Regions from separate parts of the Streptomyces sp. NPDC058637 genome, predicted to be linked through region 3. Evidence: riboswitches for the same ligand, from Rfam matches in the RefSeq annotation. Region 3 holds a riboswitch; each other region holds the start of a gene.

Region 1 (10,544 bases), on a different contig from region 3:
GTGCGGGCCACAGCGCGCGTGGTCCTCACGCCCCCACGGTCCCGTCGACCCCCTCGCGCAGGAGGTCCGCGTGCCCGTTGTGGCGGCTGTACTCCAGGAGCACGTGCATCATCGCCAGGCGCAGCGACACCTCCTTCTCCCAACGCGGCTGGCGGCCCAGCAGGTCCAGGGACTCGGCCTCCCGCTCGACGCGGCGCGAGTTCTCCACCTCGGCCTCCCAGGCGCCGAACGCCTCGACCCTGGTCGAGGCGCTCGCGTCGTAGGCGGCCTGGAAGTCGATCCGGTCGGACCAGACCATCGGCGCCGCGTTGTCCTCGAACACACGGCGGAACCAGGCCCGTTCCACCTCGGCCATGTGCCGCACCAGCGCGAGCAGCGACAGCGTGGACGGGGGCATCGACCGGCGCCGCAGCTCCTCGTCGTCCAGCCCCTCGCACTTCATGGCCAGGGTGGCCCGGTGGTAGTCGAGGAAGGCCCGCAGGGTCTCACGCTCGCTGCCCGAAACCGGCGGGCCTGTCCGGGAGTCCGTGGTCACAGGCGTGCGCTCCTTCGGGACGGGTAAGGGGAGGGACCAGTATCCGCCACCTCCGTGATCACGCGAACAGGAACGACGCCGGCCCCCGGGACGGATCCCGGGGGCCGGCGTCGTACAGGTACTGCGGATGCGGCTGACGCCGCGTGGAGCTGCTGATCCGAGGATCAGAAGTCCATGTCACCGCCCGGCATGCCGCCCGGAGCGGCCGCGGAGGCCTTCTCCGGCTTGTCGGCGATGACGGCCTCGGTGGTGAGGAAGAGCGCGGCGATGGACGCGGCGTTCTGCAGGGCGGAGCGCGTGACCTTCGCCGGGTCGATGATGCCCTCGGCGATCATGTCGACGTACTCGCCGGTCGCGGCGTTGAGGCCGTGACCGATCGGCAGGTTGCGCACCTTCTCGACGATGACGCCACCCTCGAGACCACCGTTGACGGCGATCTGCTTGAGCGGAGCCTCCAGCGCGAGCTTCACGGCGTTGGCGCCCGTGGCCTCGTCACCGGTCAGGTCGAGCTTCTCGAAGACGGCCGTGGCCTGGAGCAGAGCCACGCCACCACCGGCGACGATGCCCTCCTCGACGGCGGCCTTGGCGTTGCGCACCGCGTCCTCGATGCGGTGCTTGCGCTCCTTGAGCTCCACCTCGGTGGCGGCGCCGGCCTTGATGACGGCCACGCCGCCGGCCAGCTTCGCGAGGCGCTCCTGGAGCTTCTCGCGGTCGTAGTCCGAGTCGGAGTTCTCGATCTCGGCACGGATCTGCTTGACACGACCCTGGACCTGGTCGCTGTCGCCGCCACCGTCGACGATCGTCGTCTCGTCCTTGGTGATGACGACCTTGCGCGCGGTGCCGAGCAGGTCGACGCCGGCGTTCTCCAGCTTGAGACCGACCTCCTCGGAGATGACGGTGCCACCGGTGAGGATGGCGATGTCGCCGAGCATGGCCTTGCGGCGGTCACCGAAGCCCGGAGCCTTGACGGCGACGGACTTGAAGGTGCCACGGATCTTGTTGACGACCAGGGTCGACAGGGCCTCGCCCTCGACGTCCTCGGCGATGATCAGCAGGGGCTTGCCCGACTGCATGACCTTCTCCAGCAGCGGAAGGAGGTCCTTCACGTTGCTGACCTTGGAGTTGACGATGAGGATGTACGGGTCGTCGAAGGACGTCTCCATACGCTCCATGTCGGTCGCGAAGTACGCCGAGATGTAGCCCTTGTCGAAGCGCATACCCTCCGTGAGCTCGAGCTCCAGACCGAAGGTCTGGGACTCCTCGACGGTGATGACGCCTTCCTTGCCGACCTTGTCCATAGCCTCGGCGATCTTGGCGCCGATCTCGGTGTCAGCAGCGGAGATGGAGGCCGTCGAAGCGATCTGCTCCTTGGTCTCCACGTCCTTCGCCTGCTCCAGCAGAGCGGCGGAGACGGCCTCGACGGCCTTCTCGATGCCACGCTTCAGAGCCATCGGGTTGGCACCCGCGGCGACGTTGCGCAGGCCCTCGCGGACGAGCGCCTGGGCGAGAACGGTGGCGGTGGTCGTACCGTCGCCGGCGACGTCGTCCGTCTTCTTGGCGACCTCCTTGACCAGCTCCGCACCGATCTTCTCGTACGGGTCCTCGAGCTCGATCTCCTTGGCGATGGAAACACCATCGTTGGTGATCGTGGGCGCGCCCCACTTCTTCTCGAGGACGACGTTTCGGCCCTTGGGGCCGAGGGTGACCTTGACGGCGTCGGCGAGCTGGTTCATCCCGCGCTCGAGACCGCGCCGTGCCTCCTCGTCGAACGCGATGATCTTGGCCATGTGAAGTGGTCCTCCCGGACAGGGGTGGATTCTCCGGACCGAGAGGCGCCCGCGACGGACGGCCAGCGTGCTCTGTGGTTCCTTGCCCCACAGAGCCTGCGGGCCTCACCGGCCCGGTCCAAGTTCTGTCACTCTCACCTGGAGAGTGCTAACGCCAATGATTAGCACTCGACCCCTGCGAGTGCAAGCGTCCCCCTCCGTCCGCGGACAGCCGGGAGGGGGCGCGCGGACGCACGAAGGGCCCGTAACCCCTCATCGGGGGTACGGGCCCTGCGTGCGTGAGTAGTGTCGTTGGCCGACCGCGCCGAGCTCAGCCGACGGCGAGCTTGACCATGTCCGCCTGCGGCCCCTTCTGGCCCTGCGAGATCTCGAATTCAACTCGCTGACCCTCTTCGAGGGTGCGGTACCCGTCCATCTGGATCGCGCTGTAGTGGACGAAAACATCCGCACCACCGTCGACCGCGATGAAGCCGTACCCCTTCTCCGCGTTGAACCACTTGACGGTGCCCTGAGCCATGCCTAACTCCCCTATTACTGGCCCTTGCACGAGCACCGCACTTCGCGGGCCCGGGTCAAACTCACCCTCCGACCGGAGAGGGTGGCGTGCGTCGGAACGCGTCGACCGCGGCCGAATGTATCTGCCCAACTGCCCTCTGCAACAGGTCAATCGGACGAGAATTCTGGGCAGGGCTGAACGCCCGGATATGGAGAACTTGTGATAATCCTGGGCAATTCGGGCCGGACAAAGGCGGCTTATGCCACAAAGGGTTCACGTACTTTGGCTGCTTCTAGTCGCGACCGGGCGCATTCTCATATGCGGGCGGCACGGGCAGCTGAGGGGGCTTCCCCAACTGTACCGCGCTCAACCATGCAGAATTGCCCCCTCCGCTTCTCTCGCGGAGGGGGCAATGGTGTTCTCGCGGTGGTGCGGCCGGGCGGGAGCGTCAGCCCCAGGCGCCGCGCAGGACGGTCAGCGTCAGGGACCGTGTCCGACGGTCAGCCTCCGGCGCTGTGTCCGACGGTCAGCCTCCGGCGACGGCCGGAATGATCGAGACGCCGGCGCCGTCCGGGGTGGCCGTCGCCAGGCCGCCCTCGAAGCGCACGTCGTCGTCGTTGACGTACACGTTCACGAACCGGCGCAGCTTGCCCTGGTCGTCCAGGACGCGGGCGGCGATGCCCGGGTGGTCCTTCTCCAGGGACTCGATGACCTCGGAGAGGACCGTGCCCTCTGCCGGGACCTCGGCCTGACCGCCCGTGTAGGTGCGGAGGATGGTGGGGATGCGGACCTTGACGCTCATGTGGGTGCCTTCCTTCGGTCCCGGGTGGTCAGTTGGTGGCGGCGAGGCCGGCGGCGCGGAACGCCTCCAGGCTGGGCCGGATCGTGGCCGCCACACCGGTCGTCGGGGCGACGGCGTCCAGCGTCTTCAGCCCGTCACCGGTGTTCAGCACGACGGTCGTCAGCGTCGGGTCCAGCAGACCGGCCTCGATCAGCTTCTTCGTCACACCGACCGTCACACCGCCCGCGGTCTCCGCGAAGATGCCCTCGGTGCGCGCCAGCAGCTTGATCGCGTCGACGACCTGCTCGTCGTTCACGTCCTCCACGGCACCGCCGGTGCGCCGGGCGATGTCCAGGACGTACGGGCCGTCGGCCGGGTTCCCGATGGCCAGGGACTTGGCGATCGTGTTCGGCTTCTGCGGCCGGACGACGTCGTGGCCCGCCTTGAAGGCGGTGGAGACCGGGGAGCATCCCTCGGCCTGCGCACCGAAGATCTTGTACGGCTTGTCCTCGACCAGGCCGAGCTTGATCAGCTCCTGGAGGCCCTTGTCGATCTTCGTGAGCTGCGATCCGGACGCGATCGGGATGACGAGCTGGTCGGGCAGCTGCCAGCCGAGCTGCTCACAGATCTCGTACGCCAGGGTCTTGGAACCCTCGCCGTAGTACGGCCGCAGGTTGACGTTGACGAAGCCCCAGCCCTCGCCGAGCGGGTCGCCGATGAGCTCCGAGCAGAAGCGGTTGACGTCGTCGTAGTTGCCCTCGATGCCGACCAGTTCACCGCCGTACACCGCGGCCATGACGACCTTGCCCTGCTCCAGGTCGTGCGGGATGAACACGCAGGAGCGGAAGCCGGCGCGGGCCGCGGCGGCACCCACCGCACCGGCGAGGTTGCCGGTGGAGGAGCAGGAGAGGGTGGTGAATCCGAAGGCGCGGGCGGCCTCGACGGCGATCGCGACGACGCGGTCCTTGAAGGAGTGCGTCGGGTTGCCGGAGTCGTCCTTGACGTACAGGCCGCCGGTGACGCCCAGCTCACGGGCGAGGTTGTCGGCCTTGACCAGCTTCGTGAAGCCGGGGTTGATGTTGGGCTTGTCCGCGACATCGGAGGGAACCGGCAGCAGCGGCGCGTACCGCCAGATGTTGTCCGGGCCTTCGGCGATGCGCTTCTTCAGCTCTTCGGGGGAGCCGCTCGGCAGGTCGTACGCCACTTCGAGCGGCCCGAAACAGGACGCGCAGGCGAAAATGGGACCGAGCTCGAAACGCTCGCTGCATTCGCGGCAGGAAAGCGCGACGGCGGGACCGAGGTCCACGGTGGAAGAATTGTTGTTCGATGCAACTGTCTGCACGGCCATGATGGCGGAGGCCCTTTCTCCTCATCTTCCTCGCGACGTATTTCGCCACAAGACGGAATTGGCACCTTCCCCACCGTGACCTCGCGGTCGGCAGGAGGGTTGCCGGGACTTCAACGGGCCGTTCCCTCAGTCCCTCTGGATGAGCGCTATGGCACCGGACCATTGATCCGGGCGTTTATTCGCGGACCGACCCCGACATGCGAGGGCCATCCGCGTTGCTCAAGACTGTAACCGAAGCCCCGGGCGGTGGAGATAGTCGTCCGAACCGCGAGATGGATCACATACAGGGAGTATCGACCGTGCTGGAAGAGGTGGAACGCTGGCTGACCAGGCGTTCCTGGTCAGCCGCCGACCGCCCGCTCGAACGGCTCACGGCCGCCCGGGCGAGGGATCCGCACCGTGCGAGCGTGAGTGTCGTGCTGCCCGCGCTGAACGAGGAGGCGACGGTCGGCGCGATCGTCACGGAGATCAGGCGCGAGCTCATGGAGAAGGTCAGGCTCGTCGACGAACTGGTCGTGATCGACTCCGGTTCCACCGACGCCACCGCCGAGGCCGCCCGGCGGGCGGGCGCCCGCGTCGTGCACCGGGACGCGATACTCCCCTCGCTGCCCGCCGTCCCCGGCAAGGGCGAAGTGCTGTGGCGGTCACTGCTGGTGACCAGTGGGGAGATCGTCTGCTTCATCGACGCGGACCTGCGCGACTTCTCGGCGGACTTCGTGTCCGGGATCGTCGGCCCGCTGCTGACCGACCCCGAGGTCGAGTTCGTCAAGGCCATGTACGACCGCCCGTTGGGAGACACCGCAGGCCAGGGCGGCCGGGTCACCGAGCTCGTGGCGCGCCCGCTGCTCAATCTGCACTGGCCGCAGCTGGCCGGCTTCGTCCAGCCCCTCGGCGGCGAATACGCGGTGCGCCGCTCCCTGCTCGAACGGCTGCCCTTCCCCGTCGGTTACGGAGTGGAGCTGGGCCTGCTCGTCGACGCCCTGCACACGGTGGGCCTGGACGCACTGGCCCAGGTCGACGTCGGCGTACGCAAACACCGCCACCAGGACGGTCAGGCGCTCGGCAGGATGGCCGCCGCGATCTACCGCACGGCGCAGCTGCGGCTCTCCCGGGGGCATCTGGTGCGGCCCTCGATCACCCAGTTCGAGCGGGGCGCGAACGGCTTCGTACCGCGCACCCACGCGGTGGACACGGAGGAAAGGCCGCCCATGCGTGAGATCGCGGAGTACGCGTCCCGCCACGCGGCGTAGCAAGGCGGGACCTGCTTCACGTTTGGCGGCTTCCCGAACGGGCTAGGTTCGGGTACATGGTCTCCGAGCACGCTGCCCAGGTCCTCGTCGCGTCCAACCGCGGCCCGGTGTCGTACGCCCTGCGTGAGGACGGCACGCTCGACTCGAAACGCGGCGGGGGCGGACTCGTCTCCGGCCTCAGCGCCGTCGAGGACAAGCTGTGGGTGTGCGCCGCTCTCGGCGACGGCGACCGCGAGGCGGTCCGGCGGGGCGTCTGCGAGCCCGGTGTCCGGATGCTCGACATCGACGCCGGAGTCCACGCCGACGCGTACAACGGCATCGCGAACTCGGTGCTGTGGTTCGTCCACCACATGATCTACCAGACGCCGGTGGAGCCCGTCTTCGACGCGGAGTTCCGTCGGCAGTGGGCCTCCTTCGAGGCGTACAACCGGGCCTTCGCCGAGGCGCTCGCCGAGGAGGCGGGCGTCGGCGCGGCGGTTTTGGTGCAGGACTACCACCTCTCGCTGGTGCCCGGCATCCTCCGCGAGCTCCGGCCCGACCTGCGGATCGGACACTTCTCGCACACCCCGTGGGCGCCGGTGGACTACTTCCGGCTGCTGCCCGACGACATCGGCGAGCAGCTGCTGCGCGGCATCCTGGGCGCCGACCGGGCCGCGTTCCTGACCCGCAGGTGGGCGGATGCGTTCATCTCCTGCTGCACGGAGATCCTCGGCGGCACCGGCCGCACCCGGATCGGGGTGCACGGGCTGGGCGCCGACGCGGACTTCCTGCGCCGCCGCTCCCACGAGGCGGACGTGGACGAGCGGATGGGGACGCTGCGGGAGCAGGTGGGCGCCGGGCGGAAGACGATCGTGCGGGTGGACCGCACGGAACTGTCCAAGAACATCGTGCGCGGCCTGCACGCCTACCGGGCGCTGCTGGAGGAGCGCCCGGAGTGGCGCGAGCGGGTGGTGCACGTGGCGTTCGCCTACCCCTCCCGGCAGGACCTCGCGGTGTACCGCGCCTACACGGCGGAGGTCCAGCGGGTCGCCGACGGAATCAACGAGCAGTACGGCACCCCGGACTGGACCCCGGTCCTGCTGCACGTCGATGACGACTTCGCGCGCTCGCTGGCGGCCTACCGGCTCGCGGACGTGGCGCTGGTCAACCCGATCCGCGACGGCATGAACCTGGTGGCCAAGGAGGTTCCCGTCGTCTCCGACGAGGGCTGCGCGCTGGTCCTCTCCCGGGAGGCGGGGGCGTACGAGGAGCTGGGCGAGGACGCGATCGTGGTCAACCCGTACGACGTGTCGGCCACGGCTGTGGCCCTGCACGAGGCGCTGACGATGGACCGCGACGAGCGGGCCGCCCGGACGAAGCGCCTTGCCGCCGCGGCGACCTCACTGCCGCCGCAGCGGTGGTTCCTGGACCAGCTGGACGCGCTGCGGGGCTAGGGTCTCCCGTTCGGATCACGCCGGGCCCGCCGGGCCCGGCACCGCTCCCTGATCCCGCCCGGTCCGAACGGAGGACCCCAGGGCGCCGCCCTCGCGCCGGGTCACGGCTGTCTCAGCTGCCGGGCGAGGGTCGCCAGCAGGTCCACCACCGCTGCCGGGCCCGGCAGCGACAGGTCGGCGCGCCCCACGAGTTCGGGGACCTCGGTGCCGCTGCAGACCAGCAGGCCGGCGGTGCCGTCGGTGCGGAGCTTCTCCACCGCGGCGTACGCGGCGAGGTCACCGAGGTCGTCGCCCGCGTACAGGACGGACTCGGCGCCGGTCTCCCGTACGTACTCCGCGAGCGCGACGCCCTTGTCCATGCCCGGCGGGCGCAACTCCAGGACCAGGCGGCCGGGTTCGACGATCAGTCCGTGCCGGGCCGCGAGGTTCCCGAGCGGGCCGCGCAGCGCGTCGAAGGCGGCCTGCGGCGCGGGCGCGCGGCGGGTGTGCACGGCGACCGCCCGCCCCTTCTCCTCGATCCAGGTGCCGCTGCCCGCACCCGTCCCCTCCAGCACCGCGGGCAGCTCCGCCAGGGCGGCCGCGACTCCGGGGTGAGGCTCGGGGGCGTGCACGGTGCCGGTGACGGCGTCCCAGCGTTCGGCACCGTAGTGCCCGAGGACGACGAGGTGGTCCAGGCCCGGCACCCCGGCGAAGCCGCCGTAGCGGACCGCGACGGCGGCGGGGCGGCCGGTGATCACGGCGACGGAGCCGACCCGCGGTGCGAGCGCGGAGAGGGCCGGGACGGCGCCCGGGTGCGGGCGGGACTGTTCTGGGTCGGGGACGATCTCGGCGAGCGTGCCGTCGAAGTCGAGCGCGACGACGGCCCGGTCGGGCCGGGCGAGCAACGCGGCGAGGCCTTCGCGGCCGGCCTGGGTGGACGGGATCGGGAGGGGGTGCTCGGGGTTACCCATGCGGGCGAGCGTATCGGGCGGGCCGGCACCTCGCGCGGCTTCCGGCCGCCGCGGTGGTGCGGACCGGGCCCGTCGGAGGGCCGGGACGGGCCCGGATTCGCGTACCGCGGGAGCCCGGAGACGTCCGCCGGGTCCGGGCCGCGCGCCGGTTCCGCCTCAGCGGCGGCCCCGCCTCGCGTCCCGGACCCGGCGCAGGCGGTTCACCGTCACCGGGTCCTCCTCCAGCGCGCGCCGGTCGTCGAGGAGGGCGTTGAGGAGCTGGTAGTAGCGGACCGGTGAGATGCCCAGCTGCTCCCGGATCGCCCGTTCCTTCGCCCCGGGGCCGGACCAGGAGCGCCGCTCCACGGCGAGTACCGCGCGCTCCTGGTCGGAGAGCGGGGTGGCGGGGTCGGCGGTCATATCAACCAACCTACTCCGCGCTCTCGACCTGCCGCGCCTGCTCCGAGATCCCCCCGAGCACGCTCTCCGGGTTGCCGTTCGACTCGACGGCGCCGCCGATCCGCTCCTTGATCGACTCGCTGGCCCGCGCCCAGGAGGTCTTGCCGAACGGGTACAGCGTGGAGTTCGGCAGCGCCGCCAGGAATTCGTGCAGCGACTTGTACTTCCCGTCGGACTCCATCGCCAGGGACGCGCTGCCGGTGACGGGGAGCAGGTCGTACCGGTCGGCGAAGTCCATCACGTTGTCGTCCGTGTACGCGAAGTCGAGGAACTTGCCGATCTCCTCGCGGTGGCCGTTCTGCTTGAAGCCCATCATCCAGTCGGCCACGCCCATCGAGCCCTTGGTCGGCCCCTCGCGGCCGGGCAGCGGCACCATGCCGACGTCGATGCCCTTCTTCTCGGCTTCCTGCATCAGCGTCGGGTGGCCGTTGAGCATGCCCACATCACCCTTGGTGAACGCGTCGAACGCCTTCTCCCGGTCGAGCTCGCCGGGGGCCACGGGCCCGGTGAGGCCCTTGCCCACGAGGTTGTTCTTCAGCCAGGTGAAGGTCTGGACGTTGGCCGGGGAGTCGATGTCGTAGTTGCCGGTGTCGTCCGTGTAGCCGCCGCCCCCGCTGAGCATCCACATCAGGGTCTCGGCCTGGGACTCCTCGGGGCCGAGCGGCAGGGCGAAGGGGTACGTCACCCCGCGCCGCTTCAGGGCCGCGGCGTCGCTCTGGATGTCGGCCCAGGTCTGCGGGGCGTCGATACCCGCCTCGGAGAACAGTCCCTTGTTGTAGAAGAGCAGCCGGGTGCTGGCCACGAACGGCAGCCCGTAGAGGTTGCCGTCGACCTTGCCCGCGTCACTGAGCGAGGGCAGGAAGTTGGACTCGGTGCGGATCGCGAGCATGTCGTCGGAGGTGTAGAGCTTGCCCGCCTTGGCGTAGTCGGCGTACGCCCCGATCTGCGCGATGTCGGGGGCCTCGCCGGCCTTCACCATGGCCGCGACCTCGCGGTCGACGTCCTTCCAGGAGTAGACCTGGACATCGACCTCGATGCCGGGGTTGGCCTTCTCGAACTTCCCGGCGACCTCACCCCAGTACTTCTCGGAGCTGCTCGCCGCGTCGGTTCCGTAGTCGGCCGCGACCAGCTTCAGGGTGACGTCCCCCGAACCGCTCTCGCTCCCACAGCCCGACAACGTCGCCGTCATGCCGAGTGCGGCTATCACCGCGGTCAGACCCACAAAACGCCGCTGCACAGCCCTGTTCACCCTTACGTCGGTTCCTACCGGTCACGGTCCGTCGGTGACCGGTGATACTGCCTCCCGACCGGTCGAAGGTCTACACCACCGCCGTATCGATTCGGCAATCTAGCAGGGTCATTTTGTATGCATACTCAACAAACCACGATAGTGGACTAGACCTTTTAGGGGTCGGCGGGCGAAACTGTCTCCTGTGAGACACGTCATCGCCCTCGATGTGGGCGGCACAGGAATGAAGGCCGCACTGGTCGGGGCCGACGGCACCCTGCTCCACGAGGCCCGCCGG
Region 2 (10,544 bases), on a different contig from region 3:
AGGTGTCGTACGAGGCGAAGAGGTAGTAGTAGCCGTTGCGCTTCACGATCGAGGGCGCCTCGACGGCCTTGGTCCCGGTGGGGCGGGAGGCGAGGGAGCGGCGCGCGGTGGCCCCGGCGTACTGCTTGCCGGTCGACGGGTCGACGCGGATCATCTTGATCCCGGTCCACCACGAGCCGAAGGACAGCCACCACTTGCCGTCGTCGTCCACGAAGAGATTGGGGTCGATGGCGTTGTAGTCGCTCGACGAGTTCGAGGTGTAGACGATGCCGTAGTCGCTCCAGCTGCCCGCCAGGCCGGTGGTGGAGCCGGCGAGCCCGATGGCCGAGGTGTTGGAGCCGAAGGACGAGACGGCGTAGTACATCAGGTACTTGCCGCCCCGGTAGGAGATGTCGGGAGCCCAGGGGTCCGAGGCGGACGAGTAGTTCTTCCACCAGTTCGGTTTCGTGGTGAAGGCGTTGCCCGACCGGCCGAAGGCGGTGCGGTCGGTGGAGGTGCGGAGCTGGAGGCCTTCTCCGGTGGAGTAGAGCAGGTACTGGCCGGACGAGCTCCGGATCATGGACGGGTCGTGGACGACGATGTCGCCGTTGACGACACCGGGGTTGGGGTACGCGGAGGCGCTGCCCGGCACGAGGGCCATCAGGAGCGCTGCGGGGAGAACGGCGAGGGTCCTTCTCAGGGTGCGGCTCATGAGGAGGTCTCCTCCTTCGGTCGTGGGGTGGGGCGCGAGGGCGGTACAGGCGGGCACCGGTTGGTCGCCACCGCCGACGCATCCGTTGCCATGCCCATGCCATCAATGCGCGTTCGATATACCGAATAACGCTCGGCACTTCGGACGGGACCGTAGAATCGAACACGTCTTGCGTCAACGGATCGCGCACGGATTCGCCGAATACCCGCCCCATGTCCGACATCACGAACAGCGGTGCCCCCAGGCGTGGTTGGTGGGCCGGGCGCGACAGGGTCGTCGCGTCCGGCCCACCGGCCCGCTTGCCCGCCGGCCCGTTAGAGCCCGTAGGACAAGTCCCCGCGGGCGGTGCGCTGCGGGCGGGGCGCCGTGGTCGCGCACAGTGCGCCGCCCTCGGTGCCGACGTTCACCAGCCCGGTGGCCTCACCGTCGAGGCCCACGAACCGCAGCGCGTGCCAGCGCGGCAGCCAGAAGACCCTGCCTCGGTGCCCGGCGAGCAACTCCCGCAGATCCGCGGGGGCGTGCATCCAGACCTCGGGCAGGTCGCCCGCGTGGTCGAAGGCGGCGCGCAGTGCGAGCCAGCCGTCGTCCCGCACATCGCTGGAGGTCAGCAGCAGCTCGACGGCCTGGCCGGGCTCCTGCGCGCACTTCTTGGCGTGGATCCAGTGCACGTGGTGGCCGGGGGCGTACCGCGTGCAGCCGTCGTGGTGAATGAGGTGGGGGAGCATGGGCCGTCGCCCGCCTTCCGGGGTCGTGGACCCCGGGGGCCCGTCCCCGGTGGTCCGCTGTTCCCCGCGCGGTGCCGCGCGGAGCGGGTCGTCACCCGGAGCACCCGCAGCGGAGCGGGGTGCCGTCCAGCGAGCCGGGGCTTACCGCTGGAACTCATGACCCACGGAAAGCGTAACAGGAGCCGAGAGACCGTCAGGATCCCTGCACAGCACCGGCGCACGGACACACACCGCAGGGCTCGGCGCACTCACTCGCCCCGGCCCGCACGCCCCTGCCTGGCTCGGCGCACGCCCTGCCTGGCCCCCCGCGCGCCCCGGCGCACGCACCCGTACCGCCCCGCACGTCCCAGCCCCGGCCGCCCCGTCCCCTCGCACCCCGGGCCGGCACCCGCACCCCCCGCGCTCCCCCGCCCCGGCAGCCCGCGCCTCAGCCGTGCAGCAGCACCGGAAACGCCTCCATGTCGTTCTGCGTCATCACCGGCAGCTTGCGGATCTCCTCGTCCGGTACGGCGAGCTTCAGCCCCGGGAAGCGGCCGAACAGCGCGGGCAGCGCGATGCCCGCCTCCACCCGGGACAGCGCGGCACCTGGGCAGATGTGCGGCCCGTGGCCGAACGTCATGTGCCGGATCGGAGTCGGGCGGGTGATGTCGAAGGCGTCGGCGTCCTCGCCGTGCTGCGCGGCGTCGCGACCGATGGCCCGGTAGGAGATCACCACGCCCTCCCCCTTGGCTATCACCTGCTCACCGACCTGGATGTCCTCCGTGGCGAACCGCATCAGCAGATGCGTGGTGGGGGTGTCCCAGCGCAGCGTCTCCTCGACCACCGTGTCCCAGGGGATCTCCCCGTCCAGTACCTTCCGCAGCTGGTCGGGGTGGGCGAGCAGCGCCCGTACGGCGTTGAGTATGAGCCCGATCGTGGTCTCGTGCCCGGCCGCCACCATGGCCTTGAGGTTGCCGACGACCTCCTCCTCGGTGAGCGGTTCGCCGCCCTCCTCCGCGAGGATCAGCGCACTGGTGAGGTCGTCGGTGGTGCGGGCCTTCTTCTCCCGCACGAGCTCCGCGTAGAAGACGTCCAGTTCCGCGATGAGCGCCATGCGCTCCTCCTGCGGGGTGAGCATGGAGAAGAACGCCTTGTAGCGCTTCGTCAGCATCGGGTGCTGCGCCTCGTCCACCCCCATCAGCAGGCCCACCACCCGCATCGGCAGCGGCTGGGCGAACACCGCCTTGAGGTCGACGACGCCGTCCTTGCCCTGTTCGGCGAGCGCGTCCAGGAGTTCCTCGGTGAACCTCTCGATGGCCGGGCGGATCGCCTCCAGCCTGCGCGGGGTGAGGGCCTGCGAGGTCTTCGTCCGCAGCCGGCGGTGCTCCTCGCCGTCCACGGTGAACATGGAGCGCCCCGCGTCGATCATGCCGATCAGCGGCCAGGCGTGCGTGACCTCACCGTTCTGCCAGAGCCCCCACGCGCCCAGGTCCTTCACCAGCCGTGTGTCGACGAGGAGTTGACGTGCCTCCGCGTGGCGGGTGACGGTCCAGGCGGGCACCCCGAGGAGCTCGATACGGGCCAGCGGGGCGCCGCCCCTGGTCAGCTGTTCGGTCTCACCGTCGAGGTCCTGGACCAGGGGGTCGACGACCACGGTCGCGTGCGGGCAGTTCACAACAGGTCTCCTGTCGTACGTACGGGAACGAACCGGACGGGCAGCGCGTTCATCCCGCGCAGGAAGGCGGAGGGCCGTCGCACGAGTTCCTGGGGCGGTACGGCGAGCTGGAGGTCGGGCAGCCGGTCGAGGATGACCTCGATCCCGGTGCGGGCGATGGTCTCGGCGATCTCCTGCGCCGGGAAGGGGCAGCGGTACTCGCCGTGGCTGAAGGCGAGGTGCGCCGCGTTACTGCCGTGCGACGCGGCGCCGGGGCCCAGGTCCTGGCGTATCAGCGGGTCGGTGTTGGCCGCGCCCAGGCCCAGCAGGAGCATGTCCCCGGCCTTGATCGTCCGTCCGCCGAGCTGTGTGTCACGGACCGCCCAGCGGCCGGCCAGGATCTGGGTGGGGCTCTCCTCCCACAGGACCTCGTTCATCGCGTCGCCGATGCTGCGCCGGCCGCCGGCGAGCGAGTCGGCGAACTGGTCCTCGGTGAGCATCAGGCGCAGCGAGTTGCTGATCCAGTCGGCGGTGGTGAGGTGGCCCGCCGCCGTGATCGCCATCAGGTCGAGCGCGTACTCCTCGTCCGTGAACGGCGCGGGATCCGCGAGCATCCGCGAGGTGATGTCGTCCCCCGGCTCGGCCCGCTTGGCCGCCACGAGCCGCCGCATGTGCTCGCCGAACCGCCCGTACGCCTCCTGCGCCCCGGGCCCTCCGTCGGCCAGGTCCTTCAGGACGCGGGCGATGTCCGCGCCCTCCGCGTCGGGGAAGCCGACGAGCCGGGCGAGGACGAGCACGGGCAGCGGCTCGGCGAATTCGGCGACGAGGTCGGCCGTGCCCCGGCCGCACATGCCGTCGACGAGCCGGTCGGCGAGCTGCTCGCAGTGCCCCCGGATCTCGAACGGGTCCGCACCCTCCAGCGCGGGCACCACCATCTCGGCGTGCCGCCGGTGCTCGGCCCCCGCGGTGAAGTAGATGGACGGCATGGGCCGCCCCACCATGGGGAGCAGCGGCCAGTCCTCGGGGATGTGCTCCCACTGGTTCCACAGCCCGACGTCCCGCGGGAACAGCTCACCGTCGCTGGTGACCTGGTGGAGTTCCCGGTAGCCGACGACCAGCCAGGCGGGGAAGCCGCCGGGGAGCTCGACGGGGACCACGGGCCCGTACGCGTGGCGCATCGTCCGGTACAGGCCCTGCGGGTCGGTGTGGAAGTCCGGCCCGCCGAGCGGCACGGGAGCGGGGGCGGCGTGCGCGGGGCAGCCGCCGGACGCGGGCGCGGTGGATAAGAAGGGGCTCGTCATCGTACGGACTCCTGGCAGACGGCTTCGCGCGTTGCGGCCATACGATCAACGCGCGACCACTATAAGGAGGTTGAGTGAAGCATTGGGTTACAGTCGCGCCCATTTCCCGACTGTTCACGATCACATCGGTGTGGCATGGATCACCGGAACCCCGCGTCCGGTCCGACGGGACAGCTGGTGCGAGCGGACTGTCGGGAGCGCACGCGCGAACGGATCGGGGCGGGCGACCGCGATCCAAGAGCAGAGCACCCTGCTCGGGATCGCCACGAACAGGGCGCGCGACGCCGCGAGAAACCGGCGGCGACGGCCTGACAGCTGCGGGGCCGCGCGGGGTGTACGCCGGGTGCACGCGACATACACCCTGTGAAGGTCTGCTCCTGAATGGTCGGGTTCCTCGTGCTCCCTTGCGGGTGTCGCCGCCCCCCGGCTAACTAGATGATCATGAGCCTCTTCAGCCGTAGTTCCACCCTCCGACGTACAGCGGCACCGACCGTCCCGGCGGCCCCCACGGCCGAGGTGGTCCCGGATCCGGGCCTGGCGGCTCTCACCGGGGAGTGGATGATCGATCCCGCTCACAGCAGGATCGGCTTCTCGGTGCGGCACGCCATGGTGACGACGGTGCGCGGTTCCTTCACGGAGTACGAGAGCCGCCTCCGCTTCGACGGCCGGGACCCGTCCCGTTCCGGGGCCGAGATCGCACTGGCCACCGCGAGCGTCGACACGGGTGTGGGGCAGCGGGACGCCCATCTGGTCGGCCGTGACTTCCTGGACGCGTCGAGGCACCCGCGGATCACCTTCACCAGCACGGCCGTGGACCTCGCGAGCAAGGACGTCTACCGCATGACCGGCGACCTGACCATCAGGGGAACCACCCGCCCCGTGGTCCTGGAGCTCACCTACATCGGCCACGTGACCGATCCGTTCGGGTACGAACGCGTCGGCTTCGACGGGACCACCACCATCAACCGTTCCGACTGGGGCCTGACCTACAACGCCAGGCTGGCCGAGGGCGGAGCCATGGTGAGCGAGAGGCTCCGCCTCCAGTTCGACATCGCCGCCATCCGCGCCACCGGCTGACCGCCCGGCCTCACACCGGCTGACCGCCCGGCCTCACACACCGGCTGACCGCCCGGCCTCACACACGCGTCACCGCACAGGTGGTGACGCGCTCCGCGTCGTCACCGACGGCGAGGCGTGGTCGACAGGTCCGCGACCACGCACGCCTTCCGCCCCGCCGGGGATCCGCGTCGCGTGGTTGTGAGGGCAGGGACAAGACCATGTCCGAATAACGCCTTATGCCTGCGCCTCTCCTCACAACGACCGGCCGTTCCCCGTCAGGCCTGCGGTGCCACCCGGCCCGGTCTGCGCGGCATCCGCAGACGCGCCTTCCCACGCTTCGCTGCGCAGACGGTCTCCGGTGAGGAATCATTCTGATCATGGCTCAGCTCGAAGCGCGCGAATTACCCCTGCACAAGGTCTTCTGCAGTGACTACGACTTCCGGATTCCGGACTACCAGCGCCCTTATGCGTGGCAGACCGAACAGGCCCAGCAACTCCTCGCCGATCTCGAGGAAGCCCTTCTACGCGGCGACGGGGAGCCCTACTTCCTCGGGTCCTTGGTGCTCGTCAAGGACAGCCGCGCCGCCGAGGCCGACGTCATCGACGGCCAGCAGAGGCTGACGACCCTGACCATCCTGCTGGCCGTCATGCGCGATCTGGCTCAGCAGCCCGATGTGGTGACCAACCTGGTGGCGATGATCTCCGAGCCCGGGAACACCGTGCTCGGACTGAAGGCCAAGCCCCGGCTCACCCTGCGCCCCCGGGACGCCGACTTCTTCCACCAGCACATCCAGACTTCCGGTTCCATCAAGACCCTCCTGGAACTGAACCCGCACAACCTGAGAACCGACGCGCAGAGGGCCGTCCAGGCCAACGCGCGGGTCCTGCACACCGCCCTGTCCGGCTGGACCGACGACCAGCGCCTCGCCCTGTGCACGTTGATGGGCGTCCAGACCTTCCTGGTCGCCGTCAGCACCCCGGATCTGGACAGCGCGCACCGGATCTTCAGCGTCATGAACTCCCGAGGCCTGGATCTTTCGCCTGCCGACATCTTCAAGGCGCAGATCATCGGAGAGATCGACGAACAGGTCTCGGAGACCTACGCCAGGCGATGGGAAGACGCGGAGGAGAGCCTCGGCCGCGAGGAATTCTCCGACCTCTTCATGCATATCCGCATGATCTTCTCCGGCGAGCGGGCACGGCAGGAACTGCTCAAGGAGTTCCAGGCACAGGTCCTCACCCACTACAAGGGAGGACGGGCCAAGGAGTTCGTCGACGAGGTACTCGTTCCCTACGCCGAGGCGTCCGCGGTGATCCGCGACAAGACGTATGCGGCCGGGGACGGGTCGCCACAGGTCAACCTGTGGTTCCGCCGACTGCTGCAGCTGGACAACAACGACTGGTGGCCGGCCGCGTTGTGGGCGCTTCGGTCCCACGGGGACGATCCCGTATGGCTGGGTTCGTTCCTCCGTTCGCTGGAACGCCTCGCGGCAAGCATGTTCGTCCGGCGTATCTACACCACTCCCCGGGTGCTCCGTTTCGCCGAGCTGCTGACAGAACTCAACAAGGGCCTCGGCCTGGAGGCCCCGGCCTTCCAGCTCACGGACGACGAGCGGACCGAGACCCTGGCCCGGCTCGACGGCGATGTGTACTACGAGTTGAGGACTCGCCGCTTCATCCTGCTGCGACTGGACGAGCTGGTGGCCGAGGACGACATCGTGACCACGTACCACGCCCCGCGCATCACGGTCGAGCACGTACTCCCCCAGAACCCTGGGCCCCAGTCGCAGTGGCGCGCGGACTTCACCGTGGACCAGCGCAAGGAGTGGACGCACAGGCTCGCCAATCTGGTGCTGCTCAGCCGCACGAAGAACTCCCAGGTCCAGAACCTCGACTTCACGGACAAGAAGGAGCGGTACCTCAGGCGAGGCGTCGTCGCCTTCCCGCTGACCACGCAGGTTCTGGGACAGGACACCTGGACACCGGAACACCTGGAGAAGCGCCAGACCGAACTCCTCGGCCTGCTGGCCGAGGAGTGGCGGCTGTAGCGTCGCACCGTTGTCGTTGTGAGGCTAAGGACGGACGGACTCATGTCCGGTTTACGGCATTACATCTGCCCTCTTCCTCACAGCGACTGGGTGCTCGTCGGCACCACCACCTGTATGCCGAAGCCGTACGAGCCGAGAGCTTCGGCGATGCCCATGAAGAGCAGGCTGTAGTGCTCCTGACCCCGGGCCGTGGCGATGCCCCCGAGGTCGAGAAGCGATTCCGGTGGCCAGCCCAGGTCGTTCAGGAGGGTCTCGACCGTTCGCTTGGCGTCGGTGTCGTCGCCCGAGAGGAAGAGGGTGCTCGGTCCCACCAAGGAGCCGGGCGCCACCATCAGGCCCGCGTCGATGGTGCAGAGCGTTTTGACGACCCGTGTGTCCGGGAACGTCCGCTGGATCTCCTCGCCCAGGCTCTCCACAGGATGGGAGAGCGTGACGCCCTCACCGAAGCCGACAGCCACGTCGAGCAGTATTTTCCCCGCCAGGGCCGAGGACCCGAGCGAGGCCAGGTGCGGCACGGACGCCGTGCCCGGCGTGGCGTTGACCACGACGTCCGCGCCCGCGACGGCCTGACCGGGATCGGCGACCGCCACCCGGTCCCCGACCGACGCCTCCAGTTCCGACCGCAGTTCGAGGTCCTGCGACCGACGTGATCCGAGGACGACGTCATGTCCCGCAGCGGCCCAGCCGTCGGCGAGTGCGCGTCCTACGTTGCCTGTTCCTAAGATTCCGATCTTCATGGGCGCAACGCTAGGGCGCCCTGCCCGTCACCACCTCCGGCCGGGGACCGGTCCCCCGCTCCCCCATCGGTCCTACGCCCGCGGCCCCTCCCGGCGCACGCGCTCCGCGAGGGCGCGCTCCGCGTGCGCGCGGAACGTGCGGGGTGGGCGGCCCGTCATCCGCTCGACGGTCCCGGTGACGCGGTTCTCGGCGCCCCCGGCGATGGAGCGGTCCATGTCGGCCAGCATCGCGGCGAACGCGCCGGGGATGCCTGCCGCGATCAGGCGTTCGCGCATCTGTTCGTACGTGAGCTGCCGGTGCTCGACGGGGCTCCCGGACACCTGCGCCAGCACGGAGGCGACCTCGCGGTAACTCAGCGCCTCGGGACCGGTGATCACCAGATCCGTATCGGGCGCCACCGGGTCGGTGAGGGCCCGTACGGCGACCTCCGCGATGTCGTCGGCGTCGACGAAGCCGACCTTGCCGTCACCGGTCGCGCTCGACACGACACCCGACTCCCGGATGCTCTGGGCATGCAGATGCCCGCCGGTGAAGTTCTGCATGAACCAGGAGGGTCGCAGCACGGCCCAGTCGCCGACGAGACCGTCGGCCAGCGCCGCGTGCACCTGTCCGACTCCGGGTCCGCCCACGGGAATGGCCGAGGAGCTGAGCAGGACGACGCGCCGCACCCCCGCCGCACGGGCCTGCTCCAGGAAGGGCAGCATGACGGCGGCGGGATCCGGATCGCCGACGGGCGGTACGAGGTAGGCCCGGTCGGCCCCGCGCAGCGCGGCTGCGTAGGTGCGGTCGTCGTGCCAGTCGAACCTGACACCCCGGGCACCGGCCGTGTCGGTGGGCCGGCGGGCGGCCGGGGTGACGTCGTGGCCGAGGGCGACGAGCCGGTCGGCAACTCGGCTGCCCGTGTTGCCGGTCGCGCCGGTCACCAGGACGGATGCACGGGTGGTCACGGTCTTCTCCTCTTCTTCTTCCCTCACGTTCGCGTTCACGAGGCGGGGAAGAATTTGACGTCGTCCATGGAGCCGGGGATCGCGAGGGGGTTCCAGTAGTCGCGGTACCGGGTGACGCGGCCGTCCTTGACGGTGACGAAGGCGACGTACGACATCTCGTACGGAGCCCCGGAGGCGACCACGCGCCCCACGCCACGCCACTCGGCGACGACGGTCTCCGGATCGCGCAGGGTGTGGACCTCCAGCTGCGGGATCTCGCGCAGGTCGATGGAGTCGGGGTATCCACGCATGTAGGCGGCCACGGCCTCCTTCCCCTCCAGCTTCGAGGGGAACCCGTCCGGCGCGAACGGGAACTCGAACACCGCGTCGTCGTCGCACAGCGCGATCCAGCCGTCGATGTCCTTTTCCAGCAGGAGGCGCAGGCTGTGGCGGTACAGGCGTTCCGGGCTCATTACTTCACTCATCGGTCACTCACCCCTAGAATGTGGACTGCGAGTCCGCTTAATACTCGAAACCATACGGACCAGCGGTCCGTTTAGCAAGGAGAGGTCATGATCCAGCGCAAAGAGCGCGCCGACGCCCTGCGCAACCGCGAGGCCGTCCTGGCCGCGGCCGACGACCTCTTCGCGCGCAGCCCGAGCCCCCGCGGCGTGTCCATGGACGATGTCGCCGCGGCGGCCGGCGTCGGCAAGGGCACCCTGTTCCGCCGCTTCGGCGACCGGACCGGCCTCGTCCGGGCCTTGTACGAGGCCCGCGTCCAACCCCTGCGCGAGGCCGTGGAATCGGGCCCTCCCCCGCTCGGCCCGTCGACTCCGCCCCACGAGCGCGTACCGGGGCTGCTCGACGCCGTACTCCGATTCAAGCTGGACAACCGTCACCTCGCCCTGGCCCTGGAGGACGCGGGGAGCGGCAGCCCCTACCAGGCGGAGCACTACACGTGGTGGCACCGCACGCTCCAGGAGACGCTGCGGCAGATCCCCTCGGTGCCGGACGGCGACTTCACCGCCCACGCGCTCCTGGCCGCCACCCGTGCGGATCTGGTCGAACACCTGTCAGGGCAGGAGCACATGACGGCGGAGCGGATGAGGTCGGAGTTGGCGGCCTACGTGGCGAGGATCCTGCCCCCCGACGGAGAGGGTGGCGAGGGCGGCTGACTGTCAGACCTGCGCCCTAGGGTGCGGGTATGGACATGAATGACCCACAGCAGACGGGAATCACCTTCGCCGAGATCACCCTGGGCGTCACCGTGAGCAGCGAACCACCGGACCCGTCCTCCCCGTTGGGTCGCGTCAGGGCGTTCACGGAGAAGTACGGCCCGGAGGCACTCCGGCAGGATCACATCGCCGCCGCGGCAGAGGGCCGCCCACTGCTGCCCTGAGCCGTGCGCGGACGCGATTGCAGG
Region 3 (10,544 bases):
CGCGTGTCCCGCGTCCGAACAGCCATCCAGCCGATCGTACGGTCAGACGCGGGTGGCCGAGGAGACGGGCATCACGCCGACGGGGTCGTGGCACACCGGTGCGCCGGAGCGGGGACGTGGGTGGCCCGGTACGACGACGCCCCGCCGGAGACCTGTCGGTCTCCGGCGGGGCGGGTGTCAGCGGGGTGAGTGGTGATTCACCCGTTCGGGCGTCAGATCCGCACGCCGAACTGGAAGGTGCCCATGTAGTCCATCGACTCGTAACGGACCACGGTGCCCGGCTTCGGGGCGTGCAGGATCTGGTTGTTGCCCGCGTACAGGCCCACGTGCGAGGTGTTGTTGAAGAACACCAGGTCGCCCGGCTTGAGGGCGCCGCGGCCGATCCGCGCGCCGTCGTTGATCTGGGTGTACGTGGTACGGGTGATCTGGGCGCCGGCCTGGGCGTAGGCCCACTGGGTCAGGCCCGAGCAGTCGAACGAGTTGGGGCCGGTGCCGCCGGACACGTACGGCTTGCCCTGCTGCGTGGAGGCGGCCTGGAGGGCGGCGGCGCCGAGGGCCGAGGCGGGGACCTCGTTGCCGAGCTGGACCCGCTCGCCGGCGGCGCGGCTGGCCCGCTGCTCGTCCTCGTCCATCTTGGCCCGCTCGGCGGCGGTGAGGGTGTTGAGCAGCTTCTGGGCGTCGGCGAGCTTGCCCTGCTGCTTCTTCTTGTTCTCGTCGAGCGTCTTGCGGACGTCGGCGAGGTCACCCATCTTCGTCTGGGCTTCCTTGCGCTGCTGCGCGAGGGCGCGCTGCTTCGCCTGGATCTTCTGCAGCGACTCGGACTGCTTGGCCGTCAGCTGGTCGAGCGCGGAGGCCTGGTCGAGGAAGTCGTCCGGGTCCGAGGAGAGCAGCAGTTGGACGGACGGGTCGAGCCCACCGGAGCGGTACTGCGCGGTGGCGAGCGAACCGAGCTCGCCGCGCAGGGTGTTGAGCTCGTCCTGGCCGCGCGCGACCTTGTCCTGGAGCGCGTCGACCTGCTTCTTGAGCTTGCCCTGCGCCTCTTCGGCGCCGTTGGCCTTCTCGGTGGCGGCCTCGGCCTCGTGGTAGAGCTTGTCGACCTTCGCCTTGACCTCGCTCTTGGTCGGCTTGGGGTCGGCGTGGGCGGCCTGGGAGGTCAGGGCCACGGCTGCTGCGGCGGTCGCGGTGAGCACGGTCACGCGGGTGCGGCTCGGCTGCTTGGGACGACGGTGGGACGCCACGAAGGCGAGCTCCTTCTTCCTCGAGCCGCCTACCGGGCTGTGGGGGACGGAAATCCCCGGCTCCGTGCACGTCACGGACTCGGCGGTTCCTTCGCCGTCACCCCGGGTGGGCGATCATCTGTGCGAAGGTTCGAGGCCTGACCTTAGTGACCATCTTGTGATCAGTTCAAATCCTCACAGGAAAAATCTCGTCACACCAGGCACTTCTTTACTTTCATCACACGGCGTGTAGCGGCAAGTTGACGGTACGTTCCAGAAATTCCGGCAAGCCACCCATGTCACACAAGTGGAACTAGACGCGCGAAAGCCTCTTCAGGAGCAAGGCGGACGCGACCGGTCTGGCTCCCGCCTTCGCCACCCCGTCCGCCACCTCGCGGTCGGTGGAGACCACCACGACGGGTCTGCCCGGCGGTTCGGCGCGGGCCAGCTGCCTGATCAGCTCGTCGGCGGTCACCCCCGCCTTGCTGAACAGCACACGCACCCCACGCGGCGGCGCGAGCAGCACGGGGACCGCCAGTTCGGCCCCGTCGAAGACACAGGTCATCTCGGCGCCGGTCTGGGCGGCGAGGACCGAGAGCCCGCCCAGGAGCCGCAACCGCTGCTTCTCCAGCGGCATCTGCGGATAGCCGGTCTTCGTGACGTTGTAGCCGTCGACGATGAGATGCGCCTGCGGCAGCGCGAGCAGCTGGTCGAGCAGCGCCGGGTCGGTCTCCGAAAGGGCTCTGGCCGCGATGTCCTTCGGGGACATCCGGCCCGGCTCCACCGCGTCGACCCCGTCCGCCGGGCGGATCGACGAGGGCGGCAGGGCCAGTTCACGACGGAGCCCCTGGGCGGCGTCCAGGACGGTGTCCAGCAGCAGCCGCAGCCGCATGTCCTCGACCGAACGCCCTTCCCTGGCAGCCCTGCGACCCGCCTCGACGGCGGTCTCCGCCTCGGCGAGGCGCGCCTTGAGCCGCCGGGACTCGCTCTCGGCGGCGGACACCTGCGCGGCGGCCTCGGCCCGCGCCCCGTCGGTCTCGACGCCGCTCCTGCGCAGGGCCGCCTCGCCGCGCTTCACCTCGCTGAGTGCGCTGCGCAGCTTGCGCTGCAGGGATTCGGCCTCCTTGCGGGAGGCGTCCAGCTCGGCACGGAGCCGTTCGGTCTCGGCCCTGATCTGGCCGCGCGTGGCGGCCAGCTCCTCACGGAGCCGCTCCAGCTCGTGCCGGGTCTCCTCGTCGGCCCGCTCGGCGTCGGCCCGCTGGACCTCCTCGCCCGCGGCGGCCACCAGCTTGACCCAGCCGGCCGGCCGCAGCACGTAGGCGGCGGCGGCCACGTCGACGGGGTCGGCCGCGGCGGGAGGCGCGCCGGATTCCAGCGCGGCGGCCAACTCGGGCTGCGCCTGGCCGATCCGCTCACCGATGCGCCGGCGGAACGCCGCGTCGTTCTCCAGCGCGGCGGCCATCGCGTTGCCCGCGAACTTGGCGCGCCGGCTCGGGGTGAACCTGGCGTACTGCCGGAGCTGTGCGGGGAGTTCACCGACGGTCAGACCGCCGAACGCGTCCGAGACGAGCGCCACGACCTTGCGGCGCACGCCTTCGGGCAGCGGACGGTCGAGCGACTCCGCGGCACCGCCGGCCTCGTCGGCCGGTTCGGCGCCGCCTGTCGGCTGCTCCACCATCCATCACCCCAATGTGTCTGTCCGCGCGGCCCTGTCAGGAGTCGGAACCCGGCCTGTCGACCAGCTCGATCTGGTCCACCGCGTTGCACCAACGACAGCGGACCGACTCGATGGTCTCACTGACCACCTCGCGCTCCTCGACACTCGACTCCCCGGCCAGGTCGAGATGTACGTACTCCACGACCTTGGAGGAGCGCGTCACGTCGAACCGGGTGAGATTGCCGCAGAGCGTGCAGCGCCAGCGGGTCCCGTCCGTAGGCAGGGGAACCGTCGTCATCGTTGCGTCCTCTTTCGTCGTTCGTCGAGTCTCGTGGTGCCCAGGTCTTCGATCTCGCGGTGCGCCGTCGAACTGCGGATGTCCTCGGGTAACCCTACGGCCTGGTGCATACCCATCGACACGGCGAGGCTATCCGTCCCGTTGCCCACCGGTACGTCATGCTCTGTACGTGATCGATTGGCGGCAAGTCGACTGGCGGGCACGGGCCAGGGAACTCGGGGCGGCGACCGCACCGGGCGGCGCACCGGTCACCTACGGGCTCATGGCGCTGTGCCTCGCCGTCTTCCTCCTCAGCCCGCTCTCCGGCCTCACCCCGGTACGCGGCTCCGCCGACGCCCTGCTCGCCGCGCAGGCCGGGTACTTCGAGCGGTGGGGCGTGATCCCCGGCGAACTCCTGGACGGCTCGGCCCACGCGGCGCTCACCCCGCTCACCGCGCTCTTCGTGCACGGCAGCTGGCTGCACCTGCTGGGCAACATGCTCTTCCTGTACGTGTTCGGCGCGATGGCCGAGGAACGCATGGGCCGCGCCGAGTTCGTCTTCTTCTACGTCTGCTGCGGCTATTTCGCCCTGGTGGTCTACGCGGTCGTGCACTCCGATTCCGACCAGACCCTGGTGGGCGCGTCGGGGGCGATCTCGGCGGTGCTCGGCGCCTTCCTCATCCTCTTCCCCCGCGCCCGGGTCACCAGCCTCTTCCCGTTCCTCTTCTTCCTGCCGCTGCGCTTCCCCGCCTGGATCGTGCTCGTGTTCTGGTTCGTCCTGCAGTGGCTGGCGGCGCAGGGCGCGGGCAGCGGCCCGGGCGTGGCGTATCTCGCCCATGTGGCGGGCTTCGCCACCGGCTTCCTCTACGCCTGGGGGCGCTTCCGGGGTGGGGTTAGGGTGAAGGCTCCAGCCACGGCCACCGAGGGAGAAAGCAAGCCGTGATCACCGCGATCGTGCTCATCAAAACCAGCGTGGACCGGATTCCCGAGATCGCCGAGGCCATTGCCGCGCTGGACAGCGTCAGCGAAGTCTTCTCGGTCACCGGTACGTACGACCTGATCGCCATGGTCCGGGTGGCCAAGCACGACGACCTGGCCGACGTCATCCCCGGCCGCATCAGCAAGATCCCGGGCGTCGAGGGCACCGACACCCACGTCGCCTTCCGTACGTACTCGCAGCACGACCTCGAGGCGGCCTTCGCCATCGGCCTCGACGCGTAGGCCTACGGACCCGGCGCGCAGGACACCACGGCTTCGGCCGGGGACGGGAGTGCAGCTCCCGTCCCCGGCCGAAGCCGTACCCGTCAGACCTGTGCCGCGCCCCGGTCCGGGACGCAGCGGCCGCCCTCGGTGCGGTAGGTCCACCGCGCGCCGGTACGGACGAGCTCCCGCACCGCGCCCAGGAACCGCTCGATGTGCTCGTCCGGCGTGCCGGCCCCGAAACTCACCCGGATGGCGTTGAGCGACCTCTCCCCCGGCTCGGCCTCCGGCGCACCGCACTCGCCCGGGTCCTGCGGCTCGCCGCCGAGCAGCGTACGGACGAGCGGGTGCGCGCAGAACAGTCCGTCGCGCACCCCGATGCCGTACTCCGCGGACAGGGCGGCGGCGAAGTGCGAACTGTTCCAGCCCTCGACGACGAACGAGATGACGCCGACCCGCGGGGCGTCGTCACCGAACAGCGAGAGCACCTTGACGGCGGGCACCTCCGCCAGTCCCTCACGGACCCGGGTGACGAGCCGCTGCTCGCGTGCGACCAGCCGGTCGAACCCGGCCTCGGTCAGGGCCTTGCAGGCGGCGGCGATGGAGTAGACGCCGATGACGTTGGGCGAACCCGCCTCGTGCCGGGCCGCCGTGGTGTGCCACTCCACGTCCACGCCCCCGTCGGTGCGCCGGGCGACCTTGCGGGACGCGCCGCCGCCGGCGAGGTAGGGTTCCGCGGCCAGCAGCCAGTCGGCCCGGCCCGCGAGGACGCCCGAGCCGAACGGCGCGTACAGCTTGTGCCCGGAGAAGGCGACCCAGTCGACGTCCAGCTCGGCGATGTCCACCGGGTGATGGGGCGCCAGCTGCGCCGCGTCGAGCACGATGCGCGCCCCATGGGCGTGGGCCGCGGCGGCCAGTTCCCCGACCGGCCACAGCTCACCGGTGACGTTGGACGCGCCGGTCACACAGACGAGCGCCGGGCCGTGGGGGTCGCGGTCGGCCAGCGCCCGCTCCAGCGTGGCGACGGCCTCGGCGGGGGTGCGCGGGGCGTCGAGGTACGTCACACGGGCGTCGCGCCAGGGCAGCAGCGAGGCGTGGTGCTCGGTCTCGAAGACGAAGACCTGGCAGTCGGCGGGCAGCACGGAGGCGAGCAGGTTGAGGGAGTCCGTCGTCGAGCGGGTGAAGACCACCTGGTCCTCGGGACGGCAGCCGAGGAAGTCCGCGACCGTCGTGCGGCTGCTCTCGAAGAGGTCGGTGGAGAGCTGCGAGAGGTATCCGGCCCCGCGGTGCACGCTGCCGTAGTACGGGGCGTAGGCCGCCACGTCGTCCCACACCCGCTGCAGGGCCGGGGAGCTCGCCGCGTAGTCGAGAGCCGCATAGGTGACATCACCACCCGTAACCAGCGGAACAGTGACATCAGCGCCCAGTACCGGCAGCGGGGCACAAATGGACTGGTCGAGGGCAGCGGTGGAGACAGACATGGCGAACTCCCGTAACAGGCAGGCGAAATCCTCGCACCGGCAGTACGCGGCGGCGCGGGGAAGAGGAAAAGGGGTGTGCGGAGAAGGGCGTAGAGCCCTATCGCATTCGCTTGCTCACAAGAGGCTCCCTAGGGACCAGGACCCCGGGGGTTGGCATACACAGATGCCGAGGGGCCCGCGCTTGCCGCAGACCTCGCTGCCTGCGGCCTGGTCTTCACCCGGGGCACCCCGCCACGGACGGAGGGTTGCCGGACAGCGGGCCGGGGCCGTAGTCGCTGTCACTCATGACCTGCGCAGCATTTTGCCATACCTGCCCGTACGCGCAAGGGCGCGGTCCGCGATCCGGACTGCGCCCTGCTTCACCTCGTACGCCCGCGGGCCGTCGACACGCGCGGCACGGCCGGGACGGGGGGTCCTACGCGTTGCTCGCGGCCACCCAGCGCTCCAGCGCGCGCTTGGCCGCGCCCGAGTCGATCGACTCGGCGGCCCGCAGCATCCCCGCGGCGATCCGCTCGTTCAGCGTGCCCTCGCCGGGGTCGAGGGCGACCAGCGCTGCAGCCGAGTTCAGCAGCACCGCGTCGCGTACCGGACCGGTCTCCCCGTCCAGCAGCCGGCGGGCGACGTCCGCGTTGTACGAGGCGTCGGCGCCGCGCAGCGCCTCGACCGGCACCAGTTCCAGGCCGACGTCGCGCGGGTCGAACGCCTCCTCGCGCACGGAGCCGTCCCGGACGATCCAGACCCGGGAGGTCGCCGTGGTGGTCAGCTCGTCGAGACCGTCGTCACCCCGGAAGACGAGCGCCGAGTTTCCCCTGTCGGCGAGCACACCGGCGACGATGGGGGCCATCTTCACGTCGGCGACCCCGATGGCCTGGGAGCGCACCCGGGCCGGGTTGGTGAGCGGGCCGAGGATGTTGAAGGTGGTCTGCGTGCCGAGCTCCTTGCGGGCCTTGGCCGCATGGCGCAGGGCGGGGTGGAACTTCACGGCGAAGCAGAAGGTGATGCCGGCCTCCTCGGCCACCTCGACCACGCGCTGCGGTGTCAGTTCGAGACTGACGCCGAGCTTCTCCAGGACGTCGGAGGCTCCGCTCGCCGAGGACGAGGCGCGGTTGCCGTGCTTGACGACCTTGGCGCCGGTCCCCGCGACCACGATCGCCGACATGGTGGAGATGTTGACCGTCTTGGCCAGGTCGCCGCCGGTGCCCACGATGTCGACCGTACGGCCGGGCACGTGGATGGTCCTGGCGTGCGCGTACATGGCGTTCACGAGGCCGGTGACCTCGTCGACCGTCTCGCCCTTGGCCCGCAGCGCGACCGCGAACCCGGCGATCTGCACGTCGGTGGCCTCGCCGCTCATGATGCGGTCCATGGCCCACGCGGTGTCCTCGGCGGTCAGGTCCTCGCCGCGCAGGAGGGGGGTGAGCACGCCGGGCCAGGAACGGGCCGCCGCGCTGTCGCCGCCGTCCGGGGTCGCCATGTTCATGGTCCGCTCCTGGGGTCCACAGCCGGAATAGGGGTCGGCCCCACCCTATCCAGCCCCGGGAACGGCGAAGAGCCCCGTCCATCGAATGGACGGGGCTCCCGTTGTGGCGGTCAGCTGAGGTGATCAGTGGTGGCCGTGGCCGCTGGTGATCTCCTTGTACTCCTCGGCGGTGGGCTTGGCGATCTGGCTCTCCTCGCCGTAGTAGCTCTTGCTGAGCTTGGCCCGCAGCTTCTGGAGCGACGACGGCTTGCGCTCGACGCCGTTCTTGTCGACCGTGGGGCCGATCTCGACCGGCTTGTACTGCTCGTGCGCCGTGAGCGTGTGCAGCTGCTCCGGACCGAGCGGCTCGTGGATCTCGACGAACTCACCGTGCGGCAGGCGCTTGATGATGCCGGACTCGCGCCCGTGCAGCACCTTCTCCCTGTCGCGGCGCTGGAGGCCGAGGCAGATCCGCTTGGTGACGATGAACGCCAGGACCGGTCCGACGAAGAAGGCGATCCGTACGAACCAGCTGATCGCGTTGAGCGACAGGTGGAAGTGGGTCGCCCAGATGTCGTTGCCGCCGCCGATCAGCATGACGAAGTAGATCGTCACCCAGGCGACGCCCAGCCCGGTACGGGTCGGAGCGTTGCGCGGACGGTCCAGGATGTGGTGTTCGCGCTTGTCCCCGGTGATCCACGACTCGATGAACGGGTACATCGCGAGAGCCCCGAGGACCACGCCGAACAGCACCAGCGGGATCAGCACGCCGAGGACCAGTGTGTGGCCCCAGAGGTTGATCTCCCAGCCGGGCATCACCCGGACGAAGCCTTCCGCGAATCCCATGTACCAGTCCGGCTGGGCGCCTGTGGACACCTGGTCGGGACGGTAGGGGCCGAGCGCCCAGATCGGGTTGATCGTGGCGATCGCGGAGAGGATCGCGATGAAGCCGAAGACCAGGAAGAAGAATCCTCCGGCCTTGGCCATGTAGACCGGCAGCAGCGGCATGCCGACGACGTTCTTGTTCGTCCTGCCCGGTCCGGCGAACTGCGTGTGCTTGTGGAAGAAGACCAGGATGAGGTGGGCGACCACGAGCCCGAGCATGATGCCCGGCAGCAGCAGGATGTGGATCGAGTAGAACCTCGAGATGATGTCCGTACCGGGGAACTCCCCGCCGAACAGGAACATCGAGATGTACGTACCGACGATCGGCATCGACAGGATCGCGCCCTGCGTGAAGCGCACACCCGTACCGGAGAGCAGGTCGTCCGGGAGCGAGTAGCCGGTGAACCCGGTGAACATGCCGAGCACGAAGAGCAGGAAGCCGAACAGCCAGTTGATCTCGCGCGGCTTGCGGTACGCGCCGGTGAAGAACACCCGGAACATGTGGACGAACATGCCGGCGAGGAAGATGATCGCGGCCCAGTGGTGGATCTGCCGGACCAGCAGGCCACCGCGGACGTCGAAGCTGATGTCCAGCGTCGAGGCGTAGGCCGCGGACATCCGGATGCCCTGCATCGGCTCGTACGAGCCGTGGTACACGACCTCGTTCATGCTCGGGTTGAAGAACAGCGTCAGGTACACACCCGTGAGGATGATGATGATGAAGCTGTAGAGGCAGATCTCACCGAGCATGAAGGACCAGTGGTCCGGGAAGATCTTGCGCATGTTGGCCTTGGCCAGGCCGTAGATGCCGAGCCGGCCGTCCGCCCAGTCGGCGACCCGCTCACCGGCGGGCGCCTTGCGCTGTGTTTCCGTCGTAGTACTCATCCGCGCTCCCAGAAGGCAGGACCGACGGGCTCTTCGAAGTCGCCGAGCGCCTCGAGGTTACCCTCGCTGTTCACGCCGATCCGCAGCTGCGGAAGGGCGTGACCGGCCGGACCGAAGATGACGCGGGCGCCGTCGGAGAGGTCGAAGGTGGACTGGTGGCACGGGCAGAGCACGTGATGCGTCTGCTGCTCGTACAGGCTGATCGGGCAGCCGACGTGGGTGCAGATCTTGGAGAAGGCCACGATTCCCTCGTGGGCCCACTCGCGCTCGCGCTTGTCCTTGATGTTGTCCGGCTCGATGCGGATGATCATCAGGGCTGCCTTGGCGATCTGCGTCTGGAAGTCGTGCGCGTCCTCCTCCAGGCCCTCGGGCATGGCGAAGGTCAGCGAACCGACGACGACGTCCTCGGGACGCAGCGGCTCCATGGTGTTCATGTTGACGAGCTGCTTGCCCTTGGCCCACAGGGTCTTGCGGAGCTTCTTCTCCGGCAGCGGACCGAGGTCGCGCAGCAGCACCACGCCGGAGAGCGGCACCAGGGCCAGCGCGCCGAACATGGTGTTGCGGATCAGCTTCCGCCGCCCGATCGCCGATTCCGCGGCACCGGCCGCGAAGTCGGCCATGACCTTGGCCTTGACCTCGGGCGTCGCCTCGATGGCGTGCCGGTCGTCGGCGACCTCCACGTCGGACATCAGGGTGCGCGCCCAGTGGACGGCGCCCGCGCCGATGGCGAAGAGCGCGACGCCCAGGGTCAGACCCAGGGAGAAGTTGAGCGCGCTCACGTGCCCGAACGGCCAGATGTAGACGATCCTGTCGACCGGGAAGATGACGTAGCAGGCGATGAAGCCGACCGTCGCCAGCATGGACAGCGTGAACATGAAGGCGACGGCTCGCTCGGAGCGCCTCGCGGCCCGTTCGTCGATGTCCTGGATGCGCGGCCTGTGGGCCGGCAGCCCCGGGTCGGCGAACGGGTCGCCCGCCGCCTCTACCGCGCCGTGCGCGGTGCCCTGCTCTACCGGCAGGTGCTCTTCTGGAATCTGTTGGCTACTCATGACTTCTTGGCCTTAGCGGTGTGGGCCGCGACCCATACGGCGATGGCGATCAGGCCGCCCAGGCCGAAGATCCAGCCGAAGAGACCTTCGCTGACGGGGCCGAGGCCACCGAGCGAGAGCCCACCGGGGGTCTCGGACTCACTGCCGTTGACGGTCTTGATGTACGCGATGATGTCTTTCTTCTGCTGCTCCGGCATGGTGCTGTCCGGGAAGGACGGCATGCTCTGCGGGCCGGTCTGCATGGCCTCGTAGATGTGCTTCGGGCTCACACCTTCGAGGTCCGGGGCGTACTTCCCGTTCGTGAGGGCACCGCCCTGACCGGTGAAGTTGTGGCACTGCGCGCAGTTGTTGCGGAACAGGTCGCCGCCCTTGGCCACGTCGGCGCCCGCGGGGTCGACCTGGCTCTCGGTAGGCGTGATCGGACCGGCGCCCAG

Evidence for each region. A riboswitch is a leader RNA that binds a small molecule or an ion and turns the genes downstream of it on or off. The one in region 3 is predicted to bind S-adenosylmethionine.
Region 1: linked by a shared signal. The riboswitch ahead of thrC (threonine synthase) and the one ahead of ACFWVP_RS31460 (aminotransferase class V-fold PLP-dependent enzyme) in region 3 are both predicted to bind S-adenosylmethionine.
Region 2: linked by a shared signal. The riboswitch ahead of ACFWVP_RS16080 (hypothetical protein) and the one ahead of ACFWVP_RS31460 (aminotransferase class V-fold PLP-dependent enzyme) in region 3 are both predicted to bind S-adenosylmethionine.

The regions. Positions count from the first base shown of each region.
Region 1 is NZ_JBHXRD010000046.1:22,384-32,927, forward strand. Features, by position in the region: gene ACFWVP_RS31990 (DinB family protein) at 26-535, opposite strand; gene groL (chaperonin GroEL) at 700-2,322, opposite strand; gene ACFWVP_RS32000 (cold-shock protein) at 2,633-2,839, opposite strand; gene ACFWVP_RS32005 (MoaD/ThiS family protein) at 3,345-3,620, opposite strand; gene thrC (threonine synthase) at 3,649-4,947, opposite strand; SAM riboswitch class I at 4,966-5,093, opposite strand; gene ACFWVP_RS32015 (glucosyl-3-phosphoglycerate synthase) at 5,247-6,197, shown strand; gene ACFWVP_RS32020 (trehalose-6-phosphate synthase) at 6,254-7,630, shown strand; gene otsB (trehalose-phosphatase) at 7,732-8,580, opposite strand; gene ACFWVP_RS32030 (DUF3263 domain-containing protein) at 8,737-8,979, opposite strand; gene ACFWVP_RS32035 (extracellular solute-binding protein) at 8,990-10,207, opposite strand; gene ACFWVP_RS32040 (ROK family protein) at 10,452-10,544, shown strand, end outside.
Region 2 is NZ_JBHXRD010000013.1:163,120-173,663, forward strand. Features, by position in the region: gene ACFWVP_RS16075 (arabinan endo-1,5-alpha-L-arabinosidase) at 1-691, opposite strand, end outside; gene ACFWVP_RS16080 (hypothetical protein) at 1,006-1,416, opposite strand; SAM riboswitch class IV at 1,468-1,578, opposite strand; gene ACFWVP_RS16085 (cytochrome P450) at 1,844-3,070, opposite strand; gene ACFWVP_RS16090 (cytochrome P450) at 3,067-4,350, opposite strand; gene ACFWVP_RS16095 (YceI family protein) at 4,792-5,427, shown strand; gene ACFWVP_RS16100 (DUF262 domain-containing protein) at 5,787-7,457, shown strand; gene ACFWVP_RS16105 (NADPH-dependent F420 reductase) at 7,535-8,194, opposite strand; gene ACFWVP_RS16110 (NAD(P)H-binding protein) at 8,267-9,142, opposite strand; gene ACFWVP_RS16115 (nuclear transport factor 2 family protein) at 9,178-9,606, opposite strand; gene ACFWVP_RS16120 (TetR/AcrR family transcriptional regulator) at 9,694-10,296, shown strand; gene ACFWVP_RS16125 (hypothetical protein) at 10,326-10,520, shown strand.
Region 3 is NZ_JBHXRD010000044.1:10,836-21,379, reverse strand. Features, by position in the region: gene ACFWVP_RS31490 (hypothetical protein) at 1-26, opposite strand, end outside; gene ACFWVP_RS31485 (NlpC/P60 family protein) at 213-1,238, opposite strand; gene ACFWVP_RS31480 (NYN domain-containing protein) at 1,531-2,892, opposite strand; gene ACFWVP_RS31475 (hypothetical protein) at 2,930-3,172, opposite strand; gene ACFWVP_RS31470 (rhomboid family intramembrane serine protease) at 3,342-4,094, shown strand; gene ACFWVP_RS31465 (Lrp/AsnC family transcriptional regulator) at 4,091-4,372, shown strand; gene ACFWVP_RS31460 (aminotransferase class V-fold PLP-dependent enzyme) at 4,456-5,832, opposite strand; SAM riboswitch class IV at 6,005-6,122, opposite strand; gene trpD (anthranilate phosphoribosyltransferase) at 6,248-7,312, opposite strand; gene ACFWVP_RS31450 (cytochrome bc complex cytochrome b subunit) at 7,436-9,061, opposite strand; gene ACFWVP_RS31445 (Rieske 2Fe-2S domain-containing protein) at 9,058-10,110, opposite strand; gene ACFWVP_RS31440 (c-type cytochrome) at 10,107-10,544, opposite strand, start outside.